2 regions of the Ruegeria sp. CDSC054 genome follow, and region 2 is predicted to be linked to the other one. Evidence: riboswitches for the same ligand, from Rfam matches in the RefSeq annotation. Region 2 holds a riboswitch; the other holds the start of a gene.

Evidence for each region. A riboswitch is a leader RNA that binds a small molecule or an ion and turns the genes downstream of it on or off. The one in region 2 is predicted to bind thiamine pyrophosphate.
Region 1: another riboswitch for thiamine pyrophosphate. It lies ahead of thiD (bifunctional hydroxymethylpyrimidine kinase/phosphomethylpyrimidine kinase); the one in region 2 lies ahead of thiB (thiamine ABC transporter substrate binding subunit).

The regions. Positions count from the first base shown of each region.
Region 1 is NZ_JBXWOA010000004.1:85,727-91,227, forward strand. It holds gene dnaK (molecular chaperone DnaK) at 1-768, shown strand, start outside; gene dnaJ (molecular chaperone DnaJ) at 843-1,997, shown strand; TPP riboswitch at 2,128-2,233, shown strand; gene thiD (bifunctional hydroxymethylpyrimidine kinase/phosphomethylpyrimidine kinase) at 2,279-3,082, shown strand; gene AC2FGC_RS10220 (FAD-dependent oxidoreductase) at 3,079-4,056, shown strand; gene thiS (sulfur carrier protein ThiS) at 4,040-4,234, shown strand; gene AC2FGC_RS10230 (thiazole synthase) at 4,238-5,002, shown strand; gene AC2FGC_RS10235 (thiamine phosphate synthase) at 4,999-5,501, shown strand, end outside.
Region 2 is NZ_JBXWOA010000003.1:357,852-363,352, forward strand. It holds gene AC2FGC_RS09455 (enoyl-CoA hydratase) at 280-1,044, shown strand; gene AC2FGC_RS09460 (CBS domain-containing protein) at 1,361-1,849, shown strand; gene AC2FGC_RS09465 (ArsB/NhaD family transporter) at 1,874-3,238, shown strand; TPP riboswitch at 3,377-3,482, shown strand; gene thiB (thiamine ABC transporter substrate binding subunit) at 3,516-4,496, shown strand; gene AC2FGC_RS09475 (thiamine/thiamine pyrophosphate ABC transporter permease ThiP) at 4,472-5,501, shown strand, end outside.

The sequences.
Region 1 (5,501 bases), on a different contig from region 2:
AAAGATGTGGTTCTGCTGGACGTGACCCCGCTGAGCTTGGGCATCGAGACGCTGGGTGGCGTGTTCACCCGTCTGATCGACCGCAACACCACGATCCCGACGAAAAAGTCTCAGGTCTTCTCGACTGCTGAGGACAACCAGAACGCCGTGACCATCCGCTGTTTCCAAGGTGAGCGGGAAATGGCTGCGGACAACAAGATCCTGGGTCAGTTCAATCTTGAAGATATCCCGCCCGCACCGCGTGGCATGCCTCAGATCGAGGTGACTTTTGACATCGACGCCAACGGCATTGTCTCGGTTTCGGCCAAAGACAAAGGCACCGGCAAAGAGCAGAAGATCACCATCCAGGCATCGGGCGGTCTGTCCGACGAGGATATCGACAAGATGGTCAAGGACGCCGAAGAGAACGCGGAAGCTGACAAGGAACGCCGCGAACTGGTCGACGCCAAGAACCAGGCGGAAAGCCTTATCCATTCGACCGAAAAGTCAATGGAAGAGCATGCCGACAAGGTTGACCCGACCACCATCGAAGCCATCGAGCTGGCGATTGCCGCGCTGAAGGACGAGCTGGAAACTGAGAACGCCGAAAAGATCAAGTCCGGCATTCAGAACGTGACCGAAGCGGCCATGAAGCTGGGCGAAGCCATCTACAAGGCACAGTCCGAGGAAGCCGAGGATGAGCCTGCGGCAGCTGATGAAGCTCCGGCTGGTGATGACGACATCGTCGATGCCGAGTTCGAAGATCTGGACAACGACAAGCGTAACTAACGGGTAACCGGGCCAATTCGGGCCGGTCCGGTTGCCGGGCCGGCCCGATTACGTTGAGGCAGAAGGAAATACTGATGTCCAAACGCGACTATTACGAAGTGCTCGGCGTGTCCAAGGGCGCTTCGGCGGATGAGATCAAGAAAGGCTTTCGCAAGAAGGCCAAAGAACTGCATCCAGATCGCAATAAGGACAATCCCGACGCAGAAGCGCAGTTCAAAGAGGCGAATGAGGCCTATGACGTCCTGCGCGACGGCGACAAAAAAGCGGCTTACGACCGCTTTGGCCACGCTGCTTTCGAAAATGGCATGGGCGGCGGTGGCCGACCCGGCGGCGGATTTGGCGGGCAGGGCGACTTCTCCAGCGCATTCTCGGATGTGTTTGATGACCTGTTCGGCGACTTCATGGGCGGTCAGCGCGGTGCAACTAGCGGTGGCCGGCGTGCCGCGCGCGGCTCGGACCTGCGCTATAACCTGAGGGTGACGTTGGAAGAGGCGTTCTCGGGGCTGCAAAAGACGATTAGCGTACCTGCCGCCGTGGCCTGTTCTGCCTGTGACGGATCAGGTGCGGAAGGTGGGGTGGAGCCCACAACCTGCCCGACCTGTTCCGGTATGGGAAAAGTTCGGGCGCAGCAGGGTTTTTTCACAGTCGAACGGTCCTGCCCGACCTGTTCGGGTCTGGGTCAGATCATCAAGAATCCTTGTAAATCCTGCGGAGGCGCCGGGCGCGTTGAAAAAGAGCGTGCTCTGTCGGTCAACATTCCGGCCGGTGTCGAAACCGGCACCCGCATTCGTCTTGCCGGTGAAGGTGAGGCCGGGATGCGCGGTGGCCCTCCGGGCGACCTGTATATTTTTGTCGAAGTTTCGGACCACAAGCTGTTCGAGCGCGACAGCGTAAACCTGTATTGCCGCGTTCCGGTCAGCATGGGGAAAGCCGCGCTGGGTGGTTCGATCGAAGTACCCACAATCGACGGTGGCCGTGGCCGTGTACAAATCCCGGCGGGCAGCCAGTCAGGCCGTCAGATGCGATTGCGCGGTAAGGGCATGCCCGCCCTTCGCGGCGGTGGAATTGGCGATATGTTCATTGAACTGGCGGTGGAAACCCCGGTCAATTTGACCAGCCGCCAGAAAGAGCTGCTACGCGAGTTTGACGATCTGGGCGAAGACAACCACCCGGAATCAAAAAGCTTCTTCTCATCCGTCAAATCTTTCTGGGACGGCATGAAGGGCTGAACCAGCACTTCGTAAACTTCTGTCGCAAGCCGGCCCATCGAGGCCGGCTTTTGCATTTGATAAGTCCAGTTTGACCGTGATCTGCCCCAAAATTGGCCCTTGATTCTCCCGCCATCCCCTGAGAGTGTCGCCCCAACCGTTGGGGTGCCCTGCTTGGGGGCTGAGAGGCGTGAACGCGCTAACCCATCGAACCTGATCCGGGCAATACCGGCGTAGGGAACGGTCTTATAGTGCTTAGACGTTTTCCATGCCCGTTGCCCATTTTGAACCGGAGCAACGACATGGCACCCATTGCCTTAACAATCGCAGGATCTGACAGCGGCGGAGGGGCTGGAATTCAGGCTGACCTCAAGGCCATGTCGGCGCTTGGCGTCTACGGTGCCAGTGTGATTACCGCAGTGACGGCGCAGAATACTCGCGCAGTTACGGCGGTGCATGGTATCCCTCTGGACGTCATTGCAGCCCAGATCGAGGCTGTTCTGACCGACCTGGATGTTGGCGCGATCAAGATTGGAATGCTGGCGACCCCTCAGATCATCCAGTGTGTCGAAGACAGTATCGCGGATTTTGACGGGCCGGTGGTTCTGGATCCGGTCATGATTGCCAAATCCGGCGATGCGTTGCTGGCGGAAGAAGCCGTGCAAACCCTGCGCGAGGTGTTGCTGCCGCGCGCGACCGTGTTGACACCAAACCTGCCAGAAGCAGCCTGTTTGCTGGGCGCTGAACCAGCGGACAGCCTCGAACAGATGATCACACAAGGGCGCGAGTTATGCGCATTGGGTGCAAGTGCGGTCCTGATGAAGGGCGGTCATGGGAAAGGCGACATCTGCCACGACTTACTGGTCTCAGATTTTGGCGTGATGGACCAATTTCAAGCGCCGCGCCGACAGACAAGCAACACCCACGGAACGGGGTGCACGCTGTCCTCATCCATAGCGGCCGGATTGGCCAAGGATCTTTCGCTGCCCCAGGCCGTGGCGCAAGCACATGACTATCTGCAGGGCGCCATCGCTCAGGCCGATGCTTTGAACATCGGGCAAGGTCACGGGCCTGTTCATCACTTCCATCAGGTTTGGTCCGCGTGACCGTCTGGTCGATCATAGGGGCAGGCGTGGCCGGGTTGGCCGTTGCTTCCGAACTTGTCGCGCGCGGGGCCAAGGTTCAGGTGTTTGATCCCGGTGGTGCACCGGGGCCGCATGGCTGTTCCTGGTGGGCGGGCGGAATGTTGGCACCTTGGTGCGAGTATGAAAACGCCGAAGAACCTGTCCTGCGTCTGGGGCAATTGGCAATCGACTGGTGGGCCAAGCGCACTCAGGTCCACAGGCGCGGCACATTGGTTGTCGCTAACCCACGAGACCTGCCGGATCTGCGTCGTTTCGCCCGCAGAACGGAGGGGTTTTCTGAAGTTGATGACAGAGAAATAACCTTATTAGAGCCTGATCTGTATGGTTTCAAAAAAGGTCTCTACTTTGCTGCGGAAGCCCATTTGGATCCGCGTCAGGCCTTGCTGGATCTGTCGCACCAGCTTCAGGATCACGGTGTTGAATTCCATCATGCGTGCGCTCCGACGGGATTGGACAACGCCATTGATTGCAGAGGTCTGCACGCGCGCGAATACCTGCAGGACTTGCGCGGCGTGAAGGGTGAGATGCTGGTGATACGGTGCCCAGACGTGACACTGACCCGGCCTATACGCCTGCTTCATCCACGCGTGCCGCTGTATATCGTTCCACGCGGCGACGGCGTCTACATGCTGGGCGCGACAATGATCGAATCCGAGGATAGCAGCCGAATTACCGCACGCTCGATGCTTGAGTTGCTGAGCGCAGCCTACGCCCTGAACCCCGCCTTTGGTGAGGCTGAAGTGTTGGAAACCGGCGTCGATCTGCGCCCCGCTTTCCCCGACAACCTGCCGCGTATTCGGCGGCTAGGACCGACAATCTACGCCAACGGCCTCTACCGCCACGGCTACCTGCTGGCCCCTGCACTGGCCAAGGGCGTGGCTGACCTGGCGTTGGACACCAAACATTCGGAGATGGTTGATGAAGATCGTACTTAACGGCGAGATGCGCGATGTGCACGCCGGAACTCTTGCCGATCTTTTGCAGGAATGTGGGTTTTCGGGCCGGGTGGCGACGGCTGTGAACGAGGGTTTTGTGCCCTCGAGCCTGCGCAAGGCCCGTAAAATCAAGGATGGCGATCGGATCGAAGTCGTCGCCCCGATGCAGGGGGGCTGAGCGATGAAGACTTTCTACGGCACATCACTGCCGAACCCGCTGATGCTGGGCACCGCGCAATATCCAAGCCCCGCAATCTTGGAACAGGCATTTCGGGACAGCGGGGCCGGGGTGGTCACCGTATCTTTGCGACGCGAAGCAGGCGCAGGACAAACCTTTTGGCAGATGATCCGCGATCTGAGCGTCCTTATCCTGCCCAACACAGCAGGTTGCCATACGGTGAAAGAGGCTGTGACCACCGCTCATATGGCGCGTGAGGTGTTTGACACCAAATGGATCAAGCTGGAACTGATCGGACATACCGACAGCCTCCAGCCTGATGTGTTCCAACTGGTCGAGGCCGCGCGAACCCTGAGCGAAGACGGGTTCGAGGTTTTTCCCTATACCACGGACGACCTGATCGTGGGTGAGCGACTGTTGGCGGCAGGGTGTGAGGTTCTGATGCCATGGGGCGCTCCGATAGGCTCGGGCCGTGGTTTGAACAACGAATACGCCTTGCGCGCAATGCGGGCTGAGTTTCCCGAAGTACCACTGGTGATTGACGCAGGTATCGGCCTGCCCAGCCACGCCGCTCATGCGATGGAACTTGGGTATGATGCCGTTCTGCTGAACACTGCGGTGGCACGGGCCGGTGATCCCGCAGCAATGGCCAAGGCGATGAAGCTGGCCATCGAGGCCGGGCGATTGGCCTATAAGGCTGACCCGATCGAAGCGCGCGATATGGCCGAACCCTCGACCCCCGTTATTGGAAAGGCGTTTTTGTCATGACCCTCGACCGGTTTTATCCAATCTTCGACCATTCGGACTGGCTGCGCCGGACGCTGCCTCTGGGCGTGAAACTGGTGCAGTTGCGGATCAAGGACCAACCGGATGCGGTCGTGCGTGAACAGATAGCGGTTTCGCGGGATCTGTGCTGTACGCATGGCGCTGTTCTGGTGGTGAATGACTATTGGCAAGCGGCCATCGACGCTGGCTGCGACTGGATACATCTGGGGCAAGAAGATCTGGATGATGCGGATCTGAAGGCGATCCAACGCGCAGGACTTAAACTGGGTGTCTCGACCCATGACGATGACGAGCTTGAGCGTGTTTTGGCCATGAGCCCCGACTATGTTGCGCTTGGGCCGGTCTACCCAACGATCCTGAAAAAGATGAAATGGAAACAACAGGGCCTGCCGCGTGTCACTGAATGGAAAGCGCGCGTGGGGGAAGTCCCTTTGGTCGGTATTGGCGGGATGAGTGTCGAGCGCGCGCCGGGGGTGTTGCA
Region 2 (5,501 bases):
TGAGCATGTCGCCGATCCCTTTGCGGCAGGAGTACCGGATAGCTTACGCAAAAAGACGTAGATCTCCTCCAGATGTAAAAATAGTCGTAGCTGCGCTGCATAGTTAAGGCACCACTGAATTCAACAGTGGGGATCAATCTGGCACACTCGCCCAGCGACGTGAGGTAACTGCCCTGATTTGTTGACGCAGGCTATTTGCCCGCATACGAACTTGCCCACATGCAGGAAACCCACAGCCGACGCGACACAAATACCGCCGGGCATCCAAGGAATAACGCCATGAGCGAACATATCATCGTCAGCACTCAGGATCGCGTCACCACAGTCACGATTTCTCGCGCGGACAAGAAAAACGCGATCACTTTTACCATGTATACCGCGATAGCTGAAGCCATCGAAGAATACGGTCAAACCGATCAAGCCCGGGCGCTGGTCATCACTGGTCAAGGCGATATGTTCACAGCCGGGAATGACCTGCAGGACTTTATGACAGGCGGGCTTCCGGCGGGTGACGTTGAAAATCCGATTACTCGGTTCCTGAATACGATCCGGGATTGTCCGAAACCCCTGATCGCCGCAGTAAACGGTCCTGCAATTGGCGTTGGCCTGACCATGCTGCTGCACTGCGATCTGGTCTATTCCGCGGACAGCGCTACATTTAGCGCGCCATTTGTCCAACTGGGCCTGGTGCCCGAGGCCGGTTCGTCGTTGCTTCTGCCTGCGTCCCTCGGCATGGCTGTCGCCAATGACGTCTTGCTGGCCGGGCGGGTTCTGACGGCATCCGAGGCCCTGAACCACGGGTTGGTCGCGCGCGTCTTTGCCGACAATGAGTTGATGAGCAAAGTCCAGGAGATCGCACAAGCCATTGCGGCCTCATCCCCGGTAGCGCTCAAACAGTCCAAGGCCCTGATCCGCAATCAGCGTGACACAGTGGCCGGACACATGGCCGCAGAAATCAAGATCTTTGCCGCGCAACTACAGTCCCCCGATTTTGCCGAGAGTATTGCGGCCAAACTGCAAAAACGCGCACCAAATTACAGCTGACCCGCGCCTTTGAGCGATTACGGCTTTCCACGCCCGACGGCAACCCGGACTAGATGTAACGGCAACTGAGGCACAAAACGCCGCTGCACTAAACCCAAGCTGAAACCAACCTTCCGTCATTGGCCGGCGTCGCCAATGACGGAAGGTTATCAACTTAATTTCATTACCGGGCTGGTCAATTTCGCCCGGCAATGGAATCAGTGCGCACCAACAAATTTTGATTCGTCCTGACACGCTTTCACAAGCCGAAAAGGGCGTGCCCTGCGGCTTTTGGATACCGTTTCACCCGAATGCCGCGTGAAGTCAGAGGAAAAGCATGGGCCTAACCTGCTATGACGTGATGGTACCGTCTGAGGTACAAAAGACCATTCTGCCGGATGAAAGCATCGCCACGGCCTTCAACATCATCAGGGGCAGCCGGGCACGATTTCTGCCTGTCGTGGCTGAAGACGGAACTTATGTTGGCGTCTTTACTGCCCCAACGCTGCTGAAACTGATCCTGCCGAAAGCGGCGACAATCGGTCTGAATGATGATGCGTCGCGCGTCGCGATCGACTCGCTCAGCTTCATGAACCTGACGCGGGAAGATTTCGAACAACAGATGGAGCGGCTGAAGACCGAAAAGGTTCGCGACAACATGTCGAGGCCCTCGAACATCCCCGTTGCTGCACCCGACACGCCAGTGATGGAAGGTATCTTCCTGATCTACAAATACAAACGGCACGTGATCCTTGTTGAGCCCGAAACCAACCGTTTCGTTGGCACCGTAAGCGCCAACTCGCTTTTGGATCGCGCACTCAGCTAACCCTATACAAACCGGACTAAAACCTTGGCTACGCATTCGACGTCACATGGAGAGGCCGCTCTCTCTGTTCCACAACTATTGGGCATAGATCCGCTTTGGGCCGCGACCGGAATTCTGATTTTGGTTTATGCGGTCCTGATCACAGAAAAGGTCAACCGCGCCATTTTGACGATGCTGGGCGCGTCCCTGATGGTCCTGTTTGGCATCATCAATCAGGAACAGGCCGTGGCGGGTGTGGACGCCAACACTCTGGCACTACTTATCGGCATGATGGTCATCGTGGGGATCACCAGCAAATGCGGATTGTTCCAATACGTAGCGATCAAGGCCGCAAAAGCGGTGAAAGCCAATCCAACCGGCATCCTGATCATGCTGACGCTGATTACGGCGGTGTTTTCGGCCCTGCTGGACAACGTAACGACCGTATTGCTGATCGCCCCGATTACGCTGCTGATCACTGAAGCCCTGGAAACGCGTGTGTTCCCGTTCTTTGTCGCCGAGATCCTGGCCTCGAACGTGGGGGGAACAGCGACGCTGATCGGTGACCCGCCCAACATCATCATTGGCTCAGCCGCAGGGTTGAGCTTCAACGATTTCGTGGTGAACCTGGCGCCTATCTCGGCCATATGTCTGGTTGTCCTGACCGGCATTATTTACCTTATGAACCGCAAGGAACTGGCCCGCATTCCGAAATCGGCCAGCGATCGGATTATGGGGTTCAACGAATCCGAAGCGGTTACTGATGTTGTCTTGATGATCAAGTCTCTGGCCGTATTGGCTCTGGTTTTGCTGGGGTTCACGCTGGGGCACAGCTACGGCATTCAGCCCGGTACGTCAGCGTTGGCCGGTGCAGGCCTGTTGATGCTGCTGGCCTATGGCCACCAAAGCGGTGAAGAACAATCCGAGTCGGTTCACCACATTTTTGGTGAAGTTGAATGGGTCACAATCTTTTTCTTCGGTGGGCTGTTCGTCATTGTTGCCGGTGTTGAACATGTTGGCCTCTTGGCATTCTTTGGTGAGAAAGTGCTGGAGCTGACCCAAGGCGACATGATGTGGACCGCGTTCTTCATCTTTTGGGCCTCCGGCATTTTGTCCGCAATCCTCGACAACATTCCTTTCGTGGCAACGATGATCCCTCTGATCGAGTCCACCGCAGACACGTTCGGCGGCAAGGACGCGATTGAACCCCTGTGGTGGTCGCTGGCGCTTGGCGCCTGTCTAGGCGGCAACGGCACACTGTTGGGGGCAAGCGCCAACCTTACGGTGGCTGCTTTTGCGGAAAAGGCCAAGCAGCCCATCGGCTTCATCGCCTTCGCCAAAATTGCATTCCCGATCATGATCCTGACCTTGATGATCGCAAACGTTTATATTTGGCTGCGTTACTTCTGACCCTATGGCCCTTTGAACCAAACGCATTACAGGTTCAAAGGGCGTCCGGCTCCGGACAGGCTTACTTGCCCACATACGACACGCGCCGCGCCGAGGCGCCGAATTTGGTTGTCTTTCTGGCCAATCCCCCCTAGTGACGGCCTCACCTCGGGGAGCACGGCCTGCCGCGCTGAGATGCTTATCAAGCGAACCCGTAGAACCTGAACCGGCTAGAACCGGCGGAGGGAAGGGTTTCGGTTTCATCCATCCTTGCCCTCTCGCCGCAATGGAGGATGACATGAAACATCTGCTAATTGCTGCGGGACTTCTGAGTGCAACTTCGGCCTTCGCCGCCGACAAGCCTCAGCTTACCGTTTACACCTATGACAGCTTTGTATCCGACTGGGGCCCCGGCCCGCAGGTCAAAGAAGCTTTTGAAGCGGTCTGCGACTGCGAGTTGAACTTTGTTGGTGTCGAAGATGGTGCCGCGCTGTTGTCGCGTGTCCGGCTTGAGGGTGAAAACTCTGACGCCGACGTCGTGCTTGGGCTGGATACCAACCTGATTGCGGCGGCCCGGGAAACCGGCCTGTTTGCGCCCAGCTCTGTCACCGCTGACTTCGCACTGCCGATCGAATGGACCGATGATACGTTCACCCCGTATGACTGGGGCTACTTCGCCTTTGTTCACAAAGCAGATGCGACAGCGCCTGCAAACTTCCGGGAACTGGCGGACAGCGACACCAAGATCATCATCCAGGACCCTCGCTCGTCCACGCCCGGCCTGGGCCTGCTGATGTGGGTCAAAGCGGCGTATGGTGAGGAAGCACCCGAAATCTGGGCTGGTCTTTCCGACAACATCGTGACCGTTACCAAGGGTTGGTCCGAGGCATACGGCCTGTTTCTTGAGGGCGAGTCGGACATGGTTCTCAGCTACACGACATCTCCGGCCTATCACCTGATTGCCGAGGACGATGACAGCAAGGCCGCGTCAGCTTTCGACGAAGGCAATTACTTGCAGGTCGAAGTCGCTGCAAAGCTGGCTGCAACAGATCAGACCGATCTGGCGGATCAGTTTTTGCAGTTCATGGTCTCGGACGCGTTCCAGCAAATCATTCCGACGACCAACTGGATGTATCCGGCCGTAACCCCGGCAGACGGCCTGCCCAAAGGGTTCGAAACCCTGACAGTGCCGGCAGAGTCGCTTCTGTTCTCTCCCGATGAAGCCGCCGCCGTGCGGGATCAGGCCCTGGCAGAATGGCAGAACGCGCTCAGCCAGTAAGCCCATGGCCCGGTATCGGTGCGGCGGCCCTGGTCGCCGCGCTGATCCTGGGCACTCTTTCGGCGGTTGCACTGCGTGCTGAAACCAGCGGCGGGTTCACTCCCGCCGACTGGGCTGCGCTGCGGTTCACGCTGACCCAAGCCACACTGTCCGCATTGTTCAGCGTGGTATTGGCCGTGCCGGTTGCGCGGGCTTTGGCACGTCGGAGGTTCCCCGGCCGACGGGCTTTAATTGCGCTTTTAGGCGCGCCCTTCATCCTGCCGGTCATCGTTGCCATTCTGGGTCTGCTGCAAGTCTTTGGCCGGTCGGGATGGATCTCGGACAACCTTGGCATTTTCGGCCTGCCGCCCATACGCATCTACGGCTTGCATGGGGTCGTACTGGCGCATGTTTTCTTCAACCTACCCCTGGCCACACGCCTTGTGTTGCAAGCCTGGCAGGAAATTCCTGCAGAACGGTTTCGCCTGGCCGCACAACTGGGCTGCAATGGCATGGCCATGTTTCGACTGATCGAGATGCCCATGCTCAAACGGACCCTGCCCGGGGTTCTGGCGGTAATCTTCGCCATCTGCCTGACCAGCTTCGCCGTCGCCCTGACCTTGGGCGGAGGACCACGGGCTACAACGATCGAACTGGCGATCTATCAGGCCTTCACCTACGATTTCGACCTGGGCCGCGCCGCCCTGTTATCCGCCCTGCAACTTGCCCTGACAGCTGCGACCGCTTTAGTGGCGCTGAAGTTTGCGCGCGGGGACGGTTTTGGAACAGGTCTCGATCGCGCCTTGCGCCGCTGGGACGGGGGTGCGCCGACGATAGATATATTCTGGATCGTCGCAGCGGCCGTCTTTTTGCTGCTTCCTTTGGCATCGGTCGTAATTTCGGGAGCTGCCGGGTTGTTTGACATGCCCGCAATCGTTTTTAGGGCCGCGCTGATCTCGGTCCTTGTTGCCGCTGCAAGCACCGCAGTCCTGCTTTTGCTTGCTTTGCCTATGGCCACCGCCGTCG